3 regions of the Streptomyces flavusporus genome follow, and region 3 is predicted to be linked to each of the others. Evidence: predicted binding sites of a transcription regulator. Region 3 holds the regulator's gene; each other region holds the start of a gene.
The links. Region 3 encodes HspR, which represses chaperone genes until heat shock. Its sites were predicted from a motif close to TTGAGNNNNNNNNNCTCAA; they were not measured.

Region 1 (6,532 bases), 3.1 Mb from region 3:
GTTCAACACGCCCCTGGACGTGACCGTCGCCGAGCTGGCCGTCGAGACGCTGCTCCCGGCCGACCCGGCGACGGTCAAGTACCTTCAGTCACTGCTCCCCTGACGTCCCCTCAGCGCGAGGTGCTGCAGCGCCGCGAACCCGGCCACGGTGAGCGCCTGGAGCACCGTCCAGACCGCGCCCGCCGTGCTCGGCGTGAGCCAGAGGGCCAGGGCGAGGAAACTCAGCACCGTCCAGGCGAGGTTGGTCTCGATCACCGCCCGCACGGGGAGCGCCGGCGGCCGCTGCCGGGCGGCGAGCAGTCCGACGGCGGCCGCGTACGCCGTGAGGAACACGCCGAGGACCAGCAGGAGTCCGGAGGTGACGCCGAGGAAGTCGCCGAGCGGACCGGACGCGACGAGATAGGCGACGCCGTTCGCCCCGGTGACCACCGCGTCCAGGGCCAGGAAGCGACGCAGCATGGTCTGCGGCTCGGTGGTGCGGGCGAGAGCGGCGAGCTGGGTTGCGGACATGGCGGATCACCCTCCGTCGAGGTCGAGTTGCACCTGGGCCCGGGTTCCGGACCGGAGCGCGCCGGCCCGGAACCCGGTACGACCACGATGGCGCGCGGGGACGGACCGGTCGATTACTCCCGAGGTAATGACGGGCGCCGGTGCCTGCCTCACCGCCGGCCCTGTGAGACCGGAAGCGGAACATGGCAGACTGCACGCAGACTTTCGGCGCGTAGGGGAGGCGTGGCGTGAGTGAGCGGCGAGCCGCGCCCACCGTCGGCCAGGTGGTGCTCGGAAGACGGCTGCAGGAGCTCCGGGAGGCAGCCGGCCTCAAGCGCGAGGAGGCCGCCCGTGTGCTGCGTGTGGCCCCGGCGACCGTACGGCGCATGGAGACGGCCGAGGTCGCGCTCAGGATCCCGTACCTGCAGATCCTGCTGCCCGCCTACGGTGTCCCCGAGGACGAGGTGGCCGCGTTCGTCGCGCTGGCCGAGGAGGCGAACCGGCCGGGCTGGTGGCAGCGGTTCCACGATGTGCTGCCGGACTGGTTCAGCCTGTTCGTCAGCCTGGAGGGCGCCGCCGGGATGATCCGCTCCTACGAGCCGCACTTCGTACCCGGGCTGCTGCAGACCGAGGACTACGCACGTGCCGTACTGGAGGCCGGGACGATCGGGCAGGCGGGCGGACCGCAGACGATCGAACGGCATGTGTCGCTGCGGATGGCCCGGCAGGAGCTGCTGTGCCGCGCGGACCCGCCGCACCTGTGGGTGATCATGGACGAAACGGTCCTGCGGCGACCGGTGAGCACCCGCCCCGGGGTCATGCGCGCCCAGCTGGACCGGCTGCTGGAGGCCACCGAGAGCGACCGGGTCACCCTGCAGGTCGCGGAGTTCGGCAAGGGCCCGCATCCGGGGACGTACGCGCCCTTCTCGCTGTTCCGCTTCACCGAGCCGGAACTGCCGGACATGGTGTTCACCGAGTACCTCACCGGCGCGCTCTACCTCGACTCCCGCACTGAGGTCTCCGCGCATCTGGAGGTGCTGGACCACATGACGGCGCACGCCGCGTCGGCACAGCGCACCAAGAAGATCCTCCAGGAGCGCCGCGGGGACTTCTAGCGCCCCTGGCCCCTGGCCGCCGTAATGCCCGCCGTAGTTCCTGCCGCGCCGAAGACCGAGGAGACCACACCGCATGACCGGATCCGACGCCGCGCCCACCCGCATCGACACCAGCCGGCCGCATCCGGCCCGGGTGTACGACTGGTGGCTGGGCGGCAAGGACAACTACCCGGTGGACGAGGAGCTGGCCCGGAAGATCCTCGCCGCGGACGAGACGGTGCTGCGCGGGGCGCGCGCCAACCGGCGTTTCATGCACCGGGCGGTGCGCACCGCCGCCGAGGCCGGGATCCGCCAGTTCCTGGACATCGGCACCGGCATCCCCACCGAGCCGAACCTGCACCAGGTGGCCCAGGGCGTCGCGCCGGAGTCCCGGGTCGTGTACGCCGACAACGACCCGATCGTGCTGCGGCACGCTCAGGCGCTGCTGCACGGCTCCGCCGAGGGCGCCACGCACTATGTGCACGCCGACGTCCGCGACCTGGACGGCGTGCTGCGGAAGGCGGGCGAGACGCTGGACTTCGACCGGCCGGTCGCGCTGTCGCTGGTCGCGCTCACCCACTACCTGAGCGACGACCCCGACGGTGACGACGTGTACGGGCTGCTCGCGAAGTACGTCGCCGCCCTCGCCCCCGGCAGCCACCTGATCCTGTCCCAGGTCACCCCGGACCTCAGCCCGGAGGCCATCGGGAAGGCGGCCGACCACTTCCGGCGCAGCGGCACCCCGTTCTTCCCCCGGTCGCTCGCGGAGTTCGCCCGCTTCTTCGACGGGCTGGAACTGCTCGGCCCCGGAGTCATCCCCGTCCACGGGTGGCGCCCGGAGGCGGAGGACGTGGCCTCCCAGGCCGAGGGCATCGTGCCGGTGTACGCGGGCGTCGCCCGCAAGCCCTGACGGTGAGGGGCCTCAGGCCGCTGGGCCCTTGGAGTCCTTCTCGTCGTCCACGATCTCCGCGTCGACCACTCCTTCCTCGTCCTGGGGTGCGGTGCGCGGCTCGCTCGGCTCCGTCGGGGTCTGCTGGGCCTGCGCGTACATGGCCTGGCCCATCTTCTGGCTCACGGTGGCGAGTTTCTCGACGCCGGTGCGCAGCTCGTTCGTCTCGGCGTTGCGTTCGAGCAGCTGCTTGAGCTCGGTGACGGCCGGCTCCACCTCCGACCTGGTGTCGGCCGGCAGCCGTTCCTCGTTCTCGCGGAGGAACTTCTCGGTCTGGTAGACGAGCTGCTCGGCCTGGTTGCGGGTCTCGGCGGCCTCCCGGCGCTTGCGGTCCTCCTCGGCGTACTGCTCGGCCTCCCGCATCATGCGGTCGATGTCGTCCTTGGGCAGCGCCGAGCCGCCGGTGACGGTCATCTTCTGCTCGCGGCCGGTCGCCAGGTCCTTCGCGGAGACGTGCATGATCCCGTTGGCGTCGATGTCGAAGGCGACCTCGATCTGCGGGACGCCGCGCGGGGCGGGCGGCAGGCCGGTGAGGTCGAAGGTGCCGAGCTTCTTGTTGTACGCGGCGATCTCGCGTTCGCCCTGGTAGACCTGGATGCCGACCGAGGGCTGGTTGTCGGTGGCGGTGGTGAAGATCTCCGAACGCCGGGTCGGGATCGTGGTGTTGCGCTCGATCAGCTTCGTCATGATGCCGCCCTTGGTCTCGATGCCCAGGGACAGCGGGGTGACATCGAGGAGCAGCACGTCCTTGACGTCGCCGCGGATGACGCCGGCCTGGAGGGTGGCACCGATGGCCACGACCTCGTCGGGGTTGACGCCCTTGTGCGGGTCCTTGCCGGTGAGCTGCTTGACCAGGTCGGTGACGGCGGGCATGCGGGTGGAGCCGCCGACCAGGATGACGTGGTCCACCGCGGCGAGCTTGATACCGGCGTCCTTGACCGCCTGGTGGAAGGGGGTCTTGCAGCGGTCGAGGAGGTCGGCGGTGAGCTCCTGGAACTGGGCCCGGGTGAGCTTCTCCTCCAGGTGGAGCGGTCCCTCCGCGGAGGCGGTGATGTACGGCAGGTTGATCGACGTCTCCGAGGAGCTGGACAGTTCGATCTTGGCCTTCTCGGCGCCCTCGCGGAGCCGCTGGAGGGCCATCTTGTCGTTGGACAGGTCGATGCCGTACTGCCCCTTGAAGCGTTTGACGAGGTGTTCGACGATCCGCTGGTCCCAGTCGTCGCCGCCGAGGTGGGTGTCGCCGTTGGTGGCCTTGACCTCGATCACGCCGTCGCCGATCTCCAGCAGGGAGACGTCGAAGGTGCCGCCGCCGAGGTCGAAGACGAGGACGGTCTGCTCCTCGCCGCGGTCGAGGCCGTAGGCGAGGGCGGCGGCGGTCGGCTCGTTGATGATCCGCAGCACCTTCAGGCCCGCGATCTCCCCGGCCTCCTTGGTCGCCTGCCGCTGGGCGTCGTCGAAGTAGGCGGGCACGGTGATCACCGCGTCGGTGACGTCCTCGCCGAGATAGGCCTCGGCGTCCCGCTTCAGCTTCTGCAGGACTCGCGCCGACAGCTCCTGGGCGCGGTAGCGGGTGCCGTCCACGGAGCCCTGTTCCGGGAACCGCCAGTTCGCATCGCCCATGTGGCGCTTGACGGAGCGCGCGGTGCGCTCGACGTTCGTCACGGCCTGCCGTTTGGCGACCTCGCCCACGAGCACCTCGCCGTTCTTGGCGAAGGCCACGACCGACGGTGTGGTCCTGGCCCCTTCCGCATTGGCGACGACGGTGGGTTCGCCGCCCTCCAGGACGGCCACCACCGAGTTCGTGGTTCCGAGATCGATACCGACCGCGCGTGCCATCGCTGTCCCCTTCCGCCAGGGAGCCTCTCGGTGTCCAGCACAAAACTTGAGTGGGCTCTTGTCAATGGGGCCTCTTGGTCATTCAGGCACATACCCGGGCAGGGGCCGGTCAGTCGGCGCGGGGCCTCCCGGCCGGTGCAACCGGCTCCGCGGCGCGCGCCCCGTCGCGCAGGGCCACGGCGCGCCGCGGCCGGTCGGTGATCAGTACGTCCACCCGCTCATCGGTCAGGAAGGTCCGCAGTCCGGCGTCGTCGTTGACCGTCCAGACCATGCTGAACAGACGGTGCCGGGCGGCCTCGCGCAGCACGTTGGCGCGGGCGAGCCGCTGGTGCACGGCGACCCCGTCCGCCCCGCAGGCCCGCACCCGCCGCAGGGGGAACAGTTCGCTCGCCCGGGTCGCCGCCAGCCGCCCCGCGGCCACCTCCTTGCGGCCGCGCCCCAGCGACAGGGCCGTCCGCACCCGGGGGAACGCGTGCTTGATCGCGGCGATGGAACGGTCCTCCAGCGTGGTGGCCACGAACCCGTCCGTGCCGAGCAGGGCGATCGCCCGGTCGATCAGCTCGCGCTCATGGCCGGTCTCCTTCAGGTCCAGGTGCCCGACGAGCCGGCCGGCGATCAGCTCCATGACGTCGTCCACGACGGGCACGGGGTAGCCGGCGCGTTCGGTCAGCTCGGCGTGGGTGATCAGGGACAGCAGCGGCCCGCCCAGCCGCACGCGCGAATCATGGTGGACGACGAAGACACCGTCGGCGGTACGCCGGATGTCGAACTCGACGTACTCCGCGCCCGACCGCAGCGCGTCCTCGTACGCCTCCCAGGTGGCGGCGCCGAACTGTTCGGAGCCGCCCCGGTGGGCCGAGACGGCGGGGCGTGGCGTCATGGGTCAACTCCCGGACGACGAGCGGGGCGCGGGCCGCCCCCTGGGGGGCGGCCCGTGCCGGAGTTCCGCGGCTAGGTTCCTAGGCGAGCTTCGCGGTGAGCGTGATGGTCGTGCCCGTCAGGGCCTGGCTGACCGGGCAGTTGGCCTTGGCGTCCTCGGCTGCGGCGACGAACGCGTCGTTGTCCAGGCCGGGGACCGTGCCCTCGACGGTGAGGTGGATACCGGTGATGCCCTCACCAGGCTGGAAGGTCACGTCGGCCGAGGTGATGATCTTGGTGGGCGGGGTCCCTGCGCCGGTCAGGCCGTACGACAGGGCCATGGAGAAGCAGCTGGAGTGGGCGGCGGCGATCAGCTCCTCGGGGCTGGTCTTGCCGTTCGCCTGCTCGGCGCGCGACGGCCACGACACCGGCTGCTGGCCGATGCCGGAGGAGTCGAAGGTGACTACGCCGTTGCCCTCGAGCAGGTTGCCTTCCCAGACGGTGTGTGCGGAGCGCGTGGTTGCCACGGTTCTTCCTTTCGCATGTTCTCGATGCGAACCCCGTCTCCGGGGTTCTCAGGCACCATCTGATCACATTTCCGACTCACCTCACGCGGAACACCGGTCCCCGGGGGGTGAAGGGCAGGCGGGCGCCCTGGGGAACGAGGTACGCGTGCTCCCGGCGCACCCGCAGCACATCGCACCAGCCGTCCGTGATCACCAGGACCGGCGCGGTCGGCGGGAAGTCGTCCGCGCGGTGCAGCAGATCGATCCCGGGCTGCAGGACCGTACCACCGCGGCCGTGCACCCGTACCTTCCCCGCGATGTCGGTGACCGGAAGGTAGCCCGCGTCGTGCGGGGCCGCGTCGCAGAACACGACGCGGGCGGCCGGCACGTCCCGGGCCTCGGCGTACGAGGCGATCGCGCCCAGCGCCTTGCCGAGCAGCGTGCGGTCCATCGATCCGGAGGTGTCCAGGACGACGCCGAAGGTGCAGCGGGCGATCTCCTCGGGCGGGAAGTACCGGCCGGCGCGGGGAATGTCGGGGGTGGATGCCTGGCGGCGCGAGGGACGGGCGTACGACCGTACGGGCTCGGGGCGGGGCACGAACTCGTCGAACCAGCGGGCGAGCTGCGCGTCCCAGGGCAGCGGCGGCTGGCTGAGCGCGCGGATCTCCTCGACCAGGCCGCCGGGCAGGAAGCCGCGCTCCTGCTGCTGGTGCAGGTCGAGGCCCTGGCAGAGGCCGCGGCGGTAGAACTCGTCCAGGTCGACGTAGTCGCGCGGGCTGCCGAGCGGTCCGCCGAGGATG
Region 2 (6,532 bases), 1.3 Mb from region 3:
TTCAGGGCCGTCCGCATGGTCTCCGGGTCGGCCTCCGTGACGCCGTCCACGATGTTCTCCAGGACCGCGCGCAACCCGGCGATCGGTGTGCGCAGCTCGTGCGAGACGTTGGCGACCAGCTCCTTGCGCTGGTTGTCCTGGGCCTCCAGGTCGTCGGCCATACGGTTGATCGTGACGGCCAGGTCGCCCAGCTCGTCCCGCCGGTTCTCACGGACCCGGCGGGTGTAGTTGCCGTGCGAGATGGAGCGGGCCACCGCGTTCATCTCGTCCAGCGGTGCGGTGAGCGAATGGGCCACGAACTGCGTGATCAGCAGGGTGGCGATCATCGAGAAGACCGTGATGAAGCGCAGCTCGGTCTCGGTGCGCACCGCGATCATCAGCAGCCCGGTGGTGATCAGCACCGAGATGACGACCAGCGCACCCAGCTTGGTCTTGATCGAGAACGGGCGTACGCCGCCCCAGGGCTCCCCGGGGCTCCTCCGTGCGGCCGGCCGCCCCTCGCTCATGGCGTCGGTGTCTCCAGGGCGTAGCCCACGCCGTGCACCGTGCGGATCCGCTCGGCGCCGATCTTCCGCCGCAGCGCCTTGATGTGACTGTCGACGGTACGGGTGCCGGAGGCGTCCGCCCAGTCCCACACCTCGGCCAGCAGCTGCTCACGCGAGAGCACCGCGCGCGGCGTGTTCGCCAGGCAGACCAGCAGGTCGAACTCGGTGGGCGTCAGATGCACGTCCTCGCTGCGCACCCGGACCCGGCGCTGTGCGTGGTCGATCTCCAGCTCGCCCAGGCGCAGGATGCCGGTGCGCGGAGTGGCGGCCGCGACCGCGGCCCGCTCGACCCGGCGCAGCAGCACATGCACGCGCGCGGCCAGCTCCCGGATCGAGAACGGCTTGGTCATGTAGTCGTCGGCGCCGACGCCGAGACCCACCAGCATGTCGGTCTCGTCGTCGCGCGCGGTGAGCATCAGTACCGGCACCGGCCGCTGGGCCTGCACCCGCCGGCAGACCTCCAGACCGTCGAAGCCCGGCAGCATGATGTCGAGAATCAGCAGGTCGGGCTGCCAGGCCTCGGCGGTGTCGACGGCGGCCGGGCCGTCACTGGCCGTCTGTACGAGAAATCCCTCGGCGCGCAGGCGGGCCGCGATGGCGTCGACGATCGTCGCATCGTCCTCGACCACCAGCACCCGGCGCTGTGCGCCCGGGGTGGTCGCCGCCGTGCCGTTGTGGGAGGTGTGTGTCTGCTCCATCGCCCGCCCCTGAAGTGTGCTTTCCGGAATCCGTGGGGTGATCCCATGACTGCGATTGACGCTTGAATGATCGGCGTCAGGGATGCAGCGTACGGGGAGTCACCGCAGCTCGGCTATCCAGGTCGTACGCCGAGATGCACGGCGTCCGGAACGCCTCGGGCAACGGGGATCTCTTCGGTACGCACATACCGGAAACCGGCATTCCGCAAGGATCCTTCAAATTCCGGGGAGGGCTGCGCCGACCACACGGCGAGCACGCCGCCGGGTCTCAACACCCTTGCGCAGCTTGCCAGTCCGGCCGCGGAGTACAGCCCGTCGTTCCCCTCCGTGACGGTCCATCCGGGCCCGTTGTCGATGTCCAGGCACAGCGCGTCGAACGTGGCGGAAGTCTCATTGACGAAGTCGATCAGATCCGCTTCGACGATCTCCGTACGGCTGTCGGCGAGGGCCTCTCGGGACAGCTCGGCGAGCGGTCCGTCGCGGTGCCAGTCGATGACGGCACGCTCGCGCTCGACCACCGTGATCCGGCCCCAGCGGGGGTTCGCGGCAGCGTGTGCGAGCGAGAATCCGACGCCGAGTCCGCCGATCAGCACAGCGGGCGCCGCCCTCCTGTCCAGGGCGTTCAGCGCCGCGTCGACCAGCCGTCGCTCCGATCGTCCGTCGGAGGTGTCCATCAGGAAACAGCCGTTGACGATGATCTGCAGCAGGGTGCCGTGCCGGCGCAGCACGACCTCGCCCGAGGGGCCCTCACGACGGTCCAGGACTTCGGGGATGTCGTAGGTGGTGGCCATCTGCCCATCCTGGCACTTCTCTGACGGCATGTTGACGGAATAACGGATGGGAGTGGCTCGGCTCCCGGCGGTGTTGACACAGAGGTGGCGAAGGGGTCCGGCAGCGGCCGGGGAGTGATCGCTCAGAGCGAACGGGGCCAGGGGAACATTCGGCGGCTCCCGCGCATTGAGTCGGCATAGCTCAACTTGACTGCCTAAGGGGAGATCATGGCTGCTGAGTCAACGGCGTTCACACCGCTCACTCTGCCCGTGCTGCCGCTCGACGGCGAGGTCGTGCTGCCCGGGATGGTGGTCCCGCTGGACCTGAGCGACGCCGATGTGCGGGCCGCGGTGGAGGCCGCCCAGGCCGCTGCCCGGTCCGAGCCCGGAAAGCCCAAGGTCCTGCTGGTGCCCCGGATCGACGGGACATACGCGAGCACCGGTGTGCTCGGCACCGTCGAACAGGTCGGGCGGCTCGCCGACGGTGACCCCGGTGCCCTGATCCGGGGGCGGGGGAGGGTGCGGATCGGCGCCGGGACGACCGGGCCGGGTGCCGCGCTGTGGGTCGAGGGGACCAGGGTCGACGAGAGCGTCCCGGAGCCGCTGCCCGGGCACGTCACCGAACTGGTCAAGGAGTACAAGGCCCTCGCCACCGCCTGGCTGAAGAAGCGCGGCGCATGGCAGGTCGTCGACCGTGTGCAGGCCATCGACGACGTGTCCGCCCTGGCCGACAACTCGGGGTACTCGCCCTTCCTGACCCTCGATCAGAAGATCGAGCTGCTGGAGACCGGCGACCCCGTCGACCGGCTGAAGCTCGCCACCCAGCAACTGCGCGACCACCTCGCCGAGCAGGACGTCGCCGAAACCATCGCCAAGGACGTCCAGGAGGGCGTCGACAAGCAGCAGCGCGAGTTCCTGCTGCGCCGGCAACTGGAAGCCGTACGCAAGGAACTGCGCGAGCTGAACGGCGAGAAGGACGGCGAGGAGTCCGACGACTACCGCGCCCGCGTCGAGGCCGCCGACCTGCCCGAGAAGGTCCGCGAGGCCGCCCTCAAGGAGGTCGACAAGCTGGAGCGGTCCAGCGACCAGTCGCCGGAGGGCTCGTGGATCCGGACCTGGCTCGACACGGTGCTCGAACTGCCGTGGAACGAGCGGACCGAGGACGCGTACGACATCCAGGGCGCCAAGACGATCCTGGACGCCGAGCACGCGGGCCTGGAGGACGTGAAGGAGCGGATCACCGAATACCTGGCGGTGCGCAAGCGCCGTACGGACCGGGGCCTGGGTGTCGTCGGCGGGCGGCGCGGAGGTGCCGTGCTCGCGCTCGTCGGGCCGCCCGGCGTCGGCAAGACGAGTCTCGGCGAGTCCGTCGCCCACGCCATGGGCCGCAAGTTCGTCCGCGTCGCCCTCGGCGGTGTCCGCGACGAGGCCGAGATCCGCGGTCACCGGCGTACGTACGTCGGTGCGCTGCCCGGCCGTGTCGTCCGCGCCATCAAGGAGGCCGGGTCGATGAACCCGGTCGTGCTCCTGGACGAGATCGACAAGGTCGGCTCCGACTTCCGCGGCGACCCGGCCGCGGCGCTCCTCGAAGTGCTCGACCCGGCGCAGAACCACACCTTCCGCGACCACTACCTGGAAGTCGAACTCGACCTGTCCGACATCGTCTTCCTCGCCACCGCCAACGTCCTGGAGGCCATCCCGGAGGCCCTGCTCGACCGTATGGAGCTGGTCCGGCTCGACGGCTACACCGAGGACGAGAAGATCGTCATCGCCCGTGACCACCTGCTCCCGCGCCAGCTGGAGCGGGCCGGCCTGGACAAGGACGAGGTCGTCATCGACGAGGGCGCGCTGCGCAAGCTCGCCGGCGAGTACACGCGCGAGGCGGGCGTCCGCAACCTCGAGCGGTCCATCGCACGGCTGCTGCGCAAGGTTGCGGCACAGCACGAACTGGGCGAGCGGAAGCTGCCGTTCACGATCGGGGACGGTGACCTGCGGGGTCTGATCGGACGACCGCACCACGTACCCGAGTCGGCCCAGGACCCGGCCGAACGGCGCACGGCGGTACCGGGCGTGGCGACAGGCCTGGCGGTCACGGGGGCGGGCGGTGACGTGCTGTACGTCGAGGCGTCGCTGTCCGACCCGGAGACGGGCGCGGCGGGCCTGACGCTGACCGGACAGCTGGGTGACGTGATGAAGGAGTCGGCGCAGATCGCGCTGAGCTTCCTGCGCAGCCACGGCGCCGAGCTGGAACTCCCGGTCGCCGACCTGAAGGACCGGGGAGTGCACATCCACTTCCCGGCGGGTGCGGTGCCGAAGGACGGCCCGAGCGCGGGCATCACGATGACGACGGCACTGGCGTCACTCCTGTCCGGCCGCCTGGTCCGTACGGACGTGGCGATGACCGGCGAGGTCTCGCTGACCGGCCGCGTCCTGCCGATCGGCGGCGTGAAGCAGAAGCTGCTCGCCGCGCACCGTGCGGGCGTCACCACCGTGATCATCCCCAAGCGCAACGAGCCCGACCTGGACGACGTCCCGGCCGAGGTGCTGGACAAGCTCGACGTCCACGCCGTCACCGACGTCCGCCAGGTCCTCGAACTGGCCCTGTCGCCGGCCACGAACGGCGCGGAGCCGGAGGTTCCGGTCGCGGCGTGACGGACGTGACCGGATGGGCAAGGCCCGGGTCCCGTGAGGGAGGCCCGGGCCTTTGCCATGAGTGCGTATTAACCACCTTTACCCCTTGTAGTGTCAAGTCACGAATCTTCGTAACATGACCTTTTTATGCCGTTCCGGCCTACTTGAAGTGCGGCCTTACCGGAAACGCCGGAAAACGAAAAGGCCCCTCCGAAGCAGGAGGAATCTGTGACTCGCACCAAGGAAAACAAGCAGGAAATCCGCCAGAAGCGCGGAATCCGTGTCGCGACCATCGCGGCTTCGGGCGTGGTGGCCGCCGGAGGGATCATCCTCCCGGCGAGCGCGGCCTCGGCGTCCTCGATGCCCGAATCGCCGACCGTGAGCACGGTCGCCACGCATGGCGACCACGGGCACAAGTACTGGCACTGCAAGTGGCACAAGCACCACAAGTTCGGGGAGTGGCACAAGCACTGCAAGTGGCACAAGCACCACGACCACCACTGGTGGAATGACGACCGCGACCACCACTGGAATGACGACCGCGATCATGACTGGAAGGACAGGAACGATCGCGACTGGAAGGACAGGCACGATCGCGACTGGAAGGACAGGAACGATCACGACTGGAAGGACAGGAACGATCACGACTGGAAGGACAGGAACGATCACCGCTGGTAACGGCGGCGACGTCGGCTGATCCTGACAGAACCGCGCCGCGAACCGAACCGCACCGACTCGCTGCCCTGCCGGTCCTCCACCGGCGGGGCAGCGGCAGTGCGTCGTCGACCTGACCGAGGGGAAAGGGCTCCGGACACTGCCGTTGGTCTACGCCTGCGAAATACTGAGAGAGCTGCGGCAATGGCCGGTGGCTGGCAGGAACTTTCAGGATCGGGAAACCGGATCAGGGGACTGACGTGCACGTGGACGGAAACGGCGACGGACATCGCGGCGGAAGCGGCGCGTCGCCGACTGGTGTGGACCAGGAGTTCCTGGCCCTGGAACGCGAGCTGACCGTGTTCCTGCGGCGGGCCCGCGCCAACCAGGGCGAGATGGCCCGCGAGGTCCATCCGGACCTGGAGTCGGCCGCGTACGGACTCCTCGTACGGCTGGACGAGTGCGGCGCGCAGCGGGCCACCGAGCTCGCGGCGTACATCGGCGTCGGCAAGGCCACCATGTCCCGTCAGCTGCGCGCCCTCGAGGAGCTGGGGCTGGTGGCCCGCGAACCCGATCCGGCGGACGGCCGCGCCTGGCTGGTGCACCTCACCGATGAGGGGCGGACGCGGGTGCAGCGGGTCCGGGAGGCCCGCCGGGCGCGGTACGTCAGCAAGCTCGCCCACTGGGACCACCGCGAGGTGGCCGAACTCGCCCGGCTGTTGCACCAGTTGAACACCGGGATGGAGAAGTAGCCCGTCAGAGCTCCGCGTAGACGGCCGTCGCGTCGTCGTGGGTCTTGCTGCGGCCCAGATACGTCCGCTCCTCGCGGTCGGCGGCTTCGAGGGTGCGGACGCGGTCGATCAGCGCCTGCGCCCCCTTCTTGCGTACGAAGGTGAAGAGGTCCGTCCAGTCGCCCTCCCGGAACTTCTCCGTCCACCGGGTCGCCCCGTCCGTCAGTGCCGCCAGGGCGCGGACCTCGCTGCGCGGCAGGACCCCGGTCACCGCCCGTGCGGCCACCGAGGGATCCGCGGCGGCCGTGAAGAAGCCGCCCTCCTTGTTGCGGACGGTGGCGTCGACCAGGGCGTCGGTGGCCAGGCTCGCGCGGGGGAGGCGGGCCAGGCGGTCGTCGAGGTACGGCGTGACCGTGCCGTCGGGGGACTCGACGAGGAGGGCCGAGTCGGCGAGGACCAGATACTCGACGGTCGCCGGGGACCAGCGGGCGAGGGCCACGGTC
Region 3 (6,532 bases):
CCAGGAGGCCGAGCAGTACGCGGAGGAGGACCACCGCCGCCGCGAGGCCGCCGAGACCCGCAACCAGGGCGAGCAGCTCGTCTACCAGACCGAGAAGTTCCTCAAGGACAACGAGGACAAGGTCCCCGGCGACGTCAAGACCGAGGTCGAGGCCGCCGTCGAGGAGCTGAAGACCGCGCTGAAGGGCGAGGACACCGCCGAGATCCGCACGGCCACCGAGAAGGTCGCCGCGGTCTCCCAGAAGGTGGGCCAGGCCATGTACGCCGACGCCAATGCCGCGCAGGCCGCGGGCGGCCCCGAGGGTGCCACCGCCGGTGGGGCCAAGCCGGCCGACGACGACGTCGTGGACGCCGAGATCGTGGACGACGAGCGTAAGGACGGTGCCGCGTGACGGAGGAGACCCCGGGCTTTGAAGAGAAGCCCGACGTCCCCTCCGGCGCCACTCCTGACGACGCCGAGCCGCAGGCCGCTCCCGCGGAGGGGGCGGCCCCGGCCGGGGACGCAAGCGCAGATGCCGGTCTGCTGGCCCAGCTGGACCAGGTGCGCACCGCGCTCAACGAGCGCACCGCGGACCTCCAGCGGCTCCAGGCCGAGTACCAGAACTACCGCCGCCGGGTCGAGCGCGACCGGATCACGGTCAAGGAGATCGCCGTCGCGAACCTCCTGACCGAGCTCCTGCCCGTGCTCGACGACATCGGACGCGCGCGGGAACACGGCGAGCTGGTCGGCGGCTTCAAGTCCGTCGCCGAGTCGCTGGAGACCGTGGCGGCCAAGATGGGCCTGCAGCAGTTCGGCAAGGAGGGCGAGCCCTTCGACCCGACGATCCACGAGGCCCTGATGCACTCCTACGCGCCGGACGTCAAGGAGACGACCTGCGTCGCGATCCTCCAGCCGGGGTATCGCATCGGCGAGCGCACCATCCGCCCCGCGCGGGTGGCCGTCGCCGAGCCGCAGCCGGGCGCGCAGACGGTGAAGGCCGAGGAACCGGCCGAGGGCGACGACAAGGAGAACGGTGGCCCGGACGAGGGCTGACGTTGAACTGACGAGGAAGGAGGGACGTCGGGGATGAGCACCAAGGACTTCATCGAGAAGGACTACTACAAGGTCCTCGGCGTCCCCAAGGACGCCACCGAAGCCGAGATCAAGAAGGCGTACCGCAAGCTCGCCCGCGAGTACCACCCGGACGCCAACAAGGGAAACGCCAGGGCCGAGGAGCGCTTCAAGGAGATCTCCGAGGCGAACGACATCCTCGGCGACCCCAAGAAGCGCAAGGAGTACGACGAGGCCCGCGCCCTGTTCGGCAACGGCGGCTTCCGCCCGGGCCCCGGCGCGGGCGGCGGCTCGTTCAACTTCGACCTGGGCGACCTCTTCGGAGGCGGTACCCCGGGCGGGGGAGGGGGCGGGGCCGGCGGCTTCGGCGGCGGACTCGGTGACGTCTTCGGGGGCCTGTTCAACCGGGGCGGCACGACCGGGACGCGGACGCATCCGCGTCGCGGCCAGGACATCGAGTCCGAGGTCACCCTCAGCTTCACCGAGGCGATCGAGGGCGCGACGGTGCCGCTCAGGATGTCCTCCCAGGCACCGTGCAAGGCCTGCTCGGGCACCGGCGACGCGAACGGCACACCGCGCGTGTGCCCGACGTGCGTCGGCACCGGCCAGGTGGCACGCGGCTCGGGTGGCGGCTTCTCCCTGACCGACCCGTGCCCGGACTGCAAGGGCCGGGGCCTGATCGCGGAGAACCCCTGCGAGGTCTGCAAGGGCAGCGGCCGGGCGAAGTCGTCCCGCACCATGCAGGTCCGCATCCCCGCCGGGGTGTCGGACGGCCAGCGCATCCGTCTGCGGGGCAAGGGCGCACCGGGCGAGCGGGGCGGTCCGGCGGGCGACCTGTATGTCGTCGTGCACGTCGACGCCCACCCGGTGTTCGGCCGCAAGGGCGACAACCTGACGGTGACCGTCCCCGTGACCTTCGCGGAGGCGGCCCTCGGCGGCGAGATCAGGGTCCCCACCCTGGGCGGCCCGCCGGTCACCCTGAAGCTGCCGCCCGGCACGCCCAACGGCCGCACCATGCGGGCCCGGGGCAAGGGCGCGGTCCGCAAGGACGGCACCCGCGGCGACCTCCTGGTCACCGTCGAGGTGAGTGTCCCGAAGGACCTGACGGGGAAGGCTCGTGACGCACTCGAGGCGTATCGCGAGGCTACCGCGGGCGAGGATCCGCGGGCGGAGCTGTTCCAGGCCGCGAAGGGAGCATGAGTCAGATGGACGGCCGTCGACGCAACCCGTATGAACTGACCGAGGAGACCCCGGTCTACGTCATCTCGGTGGCGGCCCAGCTGTCCGGCCTGCACCCGCAGACACTGCGCCAGTACGACCGCCTGGGCCTGGTGTCTCCGGACCGCACGGCCGGCCGGGGCCGCCGCTACTCGGCCCGCGACATCGAACTGCTCCGCCAGGTGCAGCAGTTGTCGCAGGACGAGGGCATCAACCTGGCCGGCATCAAGCGCATCATCGAACTGGAGAACCAGGTCGCCGCGCTCCAGTCCCGGGTCGCGGAACTGCAAGCGGCCCTGGACGGCGCGGCGGCGGCGATGCAGCAGCGCGAGGCCGCGGTGCACGCCTCGTACCGGCGCGACCTGGTGCCGTACCAGGAGGTGCAGCAGACCAGCGCGTTGGTGGTGTGGCGGCCGAAGCGGCAGCAGTCCGACTGACGCCGCGTCAACCTGCCGAAAGGAACCGCACCTGACGATCACGTACAACTCGTATCCCGAGGTACCGGGCACGATCTCCCTGTCGCCGTCCACCAGCAACAACGTGGTCACCTCGCGCACGCCCGCGCTGTCGTCGTGGGGGAACGACGCCGATCCGCAGCGCGTGCGCATCCAGTACGCCATCGAGCCGGACCCGGCGTACAACGACACGACCTACACGCTCACCGCCGACACCCCCTACGTCGAGACTGGCGAGGTCGCGGCCTTGGCTGTGCCGCAGGAGACGCCGCTGGTCGACGGCACCCATCTGCGGGTGCGGGCCCGCACCTACGACGGCACCGACTACTCGACGGCGTGGAGCGCCTGGCAGACCTTCACGGTCGACACCTCAAAGGCCCCCGCGCCCGAGGTGCCCACCGACCTCGCAACCGGCGCCGTCCAGACCACGACACCCCTGCTGACTGGCGTCGTCACGGCCGCCGGTGAGGGTGCCGTGACCGCCGAGTACCAGCTGTACGACGCGTCGGGCAACGCCGTGGGCGAGACCCTCACTGTCGGCGTCCAGGACGGCGACCGGGCCGTCGCGAAGGTGCCGGACGGTCTGCTCACCGACGGCGCCACCTACCGCTGGAAGATGCGTGCCTGCGCGGACAACGTCTGCTCCGCCAACACCCAGCTCCAGACGTTCACCCTGGACGTGGCCGAGGAGACCGGGACCTCCGGCACCACCGGCACCGCGCCCGAGGCGGTGACCAACCTCAAGGCCGTGGCCGGCGAGCACGGGGCCCTGGTGACCTGGAGCCCGGCGGAGTTCATCGGCGACGCCGACGACGTCGTCACCTACACCGTCACCGCCGTGGCCTCCGACGGGACGACGGCCGGCACGGTGACCACCACCGGCCTGTCCGCGGTGTTCAACGAACTCAACGCGGACGCCGGGGACATCACGTACAGCTTCAAGGTGACCGGGAAGAACGACTACGGCACGGGCCCGGCCGCCACGTCCGGCGGCATCGTGCCCGCCGCGGTGACGGGCGGGACGGAGGCGCACCAGAGGGCTCTTGAGGCGTACCACTACGCCCGGGGTGGCATGGTCACCGGCAGCTATGTCGACGCGTGGGACGCCGCTGCTGGCAGCGCGTACGGCGCCCAGTTCGTCGACCTCCTCGCCCGGGACCAGGAATCGTTGCTGCGGGAGCGGATCGCCGTCTCAGAGGACGACACGGACAACAGCTGGCCCGAGGCCTCCTTCAGCGACGTGCTGGCCATCCCGTCGGCTGACGGCAAGACGGTCACCCTGCGCGCGACGGTGACCACCACGAACGTCATCGTGACCGACGCGAGCACCGGGACCGCCGACCCGACCGACGAGACCGGCAAGACCGAGATGCGCTACACCTTCACTGCCGGAGCGGCGCCCGTGCTGCTCTCCGCGGTTACCGCGGCCGCCAAGGAGGTGGTGGTGCGGCCGACCGGCGCCGCGCTGGACGACTTCGCCAACGCCGTCGACGGAGAGCTCATGGCTGACGGCCTCGCCCCCTCGGAGTTCGATGGCGACTCCACGGACGACGGCAGCGAGACCACCAGCACCGCCACCACGGTCTCTTTCGACGCCCAGCAGGCCGGTACCTACCTCCGCACGGGAGCGGCCACCTGGGCAGTGACCCACTGGGACTCGCCGAGCTTCTACGACCAGGACTGCACGAACTTCGTCTCTCGGGCGATCCACCACGGCGGCGACGTCCGGATGAAGGGCTCCGGGGACGAGAACCACAAGAGCAAGGACTACTGGTGGCGCAAGCCGAGCAACTGGATCCACGAGGAGACCTGGACGTGGATCAACGCGGGCTACTTCAAGACCTTCATGGAGCGGCACATGCTCCATTCGAAGCGCAACACGAGCAACGCCTTCACCGGTGACATCATCTTCTACGACTGGAAGAACGACGGGAAGGTCGACCACGCCTCGATCATCACCAAGATCAGTAACGGGAAGATCTACGTGACCCAGCACAACAAGAACTACAAGTACCGCAGCCTGGCCGCGCAGAAGAGCGCCGAGCCGAAGACGAAGATCTGGATCTACCGGCCCAAGCCGAAGTGGTACTGATGCAGACGGCGACGAGACTGCGCGGAGTGTTCCACCTCTCGCGGGGCGGGCTGTGGTTCGTCTCCGCGGAGGCGGTGCTGACCCTGCTCGTGGCCCGGACCTTGTGGACCTGGCGCGACGACCCGTACGTACTGCTCGCGGACGTCCCGTATCTGCTGTGGTCCAGCGTCGGGTTGACGGTCTCCCTCGGCGTGAGTCTGGCCCTGCTGTCGCGTGAGCAGGTGTGGGCGCGACGGCTCGGCTGGTCGCTGACGGTGGCACGCCTGTGCCTGCTGCCGTTGCTCGACCTGGCGTGGTATCCGGCGATGTCGCCGTACATCTCTCTGTGGTGACCGGCAGGCATCGCCCTTGAAGCCGACAAGCGACTGGCCTGGGGCCGGGCCCGTGTTGCGGGCCCGGCCCTTCTTCAGCTCTGTCGGCGGTGTCGAGGGGACTTGCCTTGAGGCGCCGGAGAAGAGCGGCGAGGCCCTCGGGAGCGGTGGGCAGGATGACGTGGGGAGCTCCCTCACGGAGGAGGATCGTTCCGCCGGGGCGGTGGCAAGGTACACACACTCGCCCTGCGGGCCCCCTGGACCTCGGCTTCTGCCAGGTGAGTTCGGGCATCCAGGGCTCCTGGGTGCTCCTCCTTCACTCGACTACGTCATAGGGCAGGCCAGTTCCGGCATCGAGCGGTTCGGCGAGCAGGTCACCACGGCCAGGGACAGGTATGAGGGGCGTTCAAGGTAGAAGCCGAGCGACACATCCGTCCCCGATCCCACCCGTTTCGCCGCTGAGTTGACGAGCGCGGCCAGGTGGGCGCGCTCGCGCTCCCTTTCGCAGGCAAACCGGGGCGCGTACTCGGCCAACCGCTCTCCGAGCCATGAGGCGGCTTCCTTCGCCTCGTCCCATGTGCCACGCACCAGGGTACGCGGCTTGATGAGCCAGTACGCCGTTTCCAGCGGCGGGAGGTCGGCCGTCGGGAACTCCGCAGCCACCTCGCGGTAACGCTGAATGAGTTCCGGCTTGCTTCCCGCCGGAGGCGGCTCGGGGTGCAGGGGCCGCCGTAGGGGCCTCGTTGTCGAAACGCTCTTTCGGCCCGGTCCAGAGGTAGCCGTGGTGGTGCACGTATGGTTCCCGCTTGGTGTGGGGCGGTCGGGAAGGAGTCGGCCGGACCCGATCCGGAACCGGCCGACGGGAGGATGGATCAGACGCTCAGGCCGAACCGCGCCGGGTCGATACCGGCCGCGTCCAGCTCCGCCGTGGTGAACCGCAACGGCTGCACGTCCGGCCGCTTGCTGTCACCGAGGGCCCAGGTGCCGTCACCGATCCGGGCCAGGGTCACGCACCCCTCGGTGCAGGGGCCGCCGCACGCCTTCACGAACGAGGCTCCGTCGATGTCGAGCGCATACAGGTCACTTCCGTCCAGCATCACTGCACCTTCCTGCTCAACTGATCGCGGCCATGGCTGACCGCCGCCGCCCGGATGGGGCGGGAGTTCATGGGAGAGGGGGAGACTTCTCAACAACTGGAGGGCTCGTCGCGCCCGGCGCAGCGCCAGCAGCGGCACGGAGGCCATTCGGTCGTGATCAGGGGCGGCAGGTTGTCCGTGGTGAACACGGCCTGCTCTGGTCCCCAGGTCTGCCCGGAGTCGCGAGAGACGCGCAGCGTTATCAGAGGTCGGTCGACGAAGAGCCCGGATTCCTGCTCATTGCTCATGACGCGTGCGATTCAGCTTGAT

Region 1: the regulator HspR is predicted to act here: its motif matches at 4,415-4,433, upstream of dnaK (molecular chaperone DnaK).
Region 2: the regulator HspR is predicted to act here: its motif matches at 2,201-2,219, upstream of lon (endopeptidase La).

What each region holds. Positions count from the first base shown of each region.
Region 1 is NZ_CP176503.1:1,598,526-1,605,057, forward strand. It holds gene ACKTSN_RS07835 (helix-turn-helix domain-containing protein) at 1-103, shown strand, start outside; gene ACKTSN_RS07840 (hypothetical protein) at 85-510, opposite strand; gene ACKTSN_RS07845 (helix-turn-helix domain-containing protein) at 738-1,604, shown strand; gene ACKTSN_RS07850 (SAM-dependent methyltransferase) at 1,678-2,493, shown strand; gene dnaK (molecular chaperone DnaK) at 2,506-4,368, opposite strand; gene ACKTSN_RS07860 (glycerophosphodiester phosphodiesterase family protein) at 4,478-5,248, opposite strand; gene ACKTSN_RS07865 (OsmC family protein) at 5,328-5,753, opposite strand; gene ACKTSN_RS07870 (vWA domain-containing protein) at 5,830-6,532, opposite strand, start outside.
Region 2 is NZ_CP176503.1:3,355,228-3,361,759, reverse strand. It holds gene ACKTSN_RS15825 (sensor histidine kinase) at 1-506, opposite strand, end outside; gene ACKTSN_RS15820 (response regulator transcription factor) at 503-1,243, opposite strand; gene ACKTSN_RS15815 (spermidine synthase) at 1,357-2,034, opposite strand; gene lon (endopeptidase La) at 2,242-4,665, shown strand; gene ACKTSN_RS15805 (hypothetical protein) at 4,873-5,322, shown strand; gene ACKTSN_RS15800 (MarR family winged helix-turn-helix transcriptional regulator) at 5,559-6,050, shown strand; gene ACKTSN_RS15795 (protein phosphatase 2C domain-containing protein) at 6,055-6,532, opposite strand, start outside.
Region 3 is NZ_CP176503.1:4,702,654-4,709,185, reverse strand. It holds gene dnaK (molecular chaperone DnaK) at 1-391, shown strand, start outside; gene grpE (nucleotide exchange factor GrpE) at 388-1,032, shown strand; gene dnaJ (molecular chaperone DnaJ) at 1,066-2,250, shown strand; gene ACKTSN_RS22255 (heat shock protein transcriptional repressor HspR) at 2,256-2,705, shown strand; gene ACKTSN_RS22250 (amidase domain-containing protein) at 2,809-4,815, shown strand; gene ACKTSN_RS22245 (hypothetical protein) at 4,815-5,147, shown strand; partial or broken gene ACKTSN_RS22240 (hypothetical protein) at 5,451-5,919, opposite strand; gene ACKTSN_RS22235 (DUF397 domain-containing protein) at 5,999-6,223, opposite strand.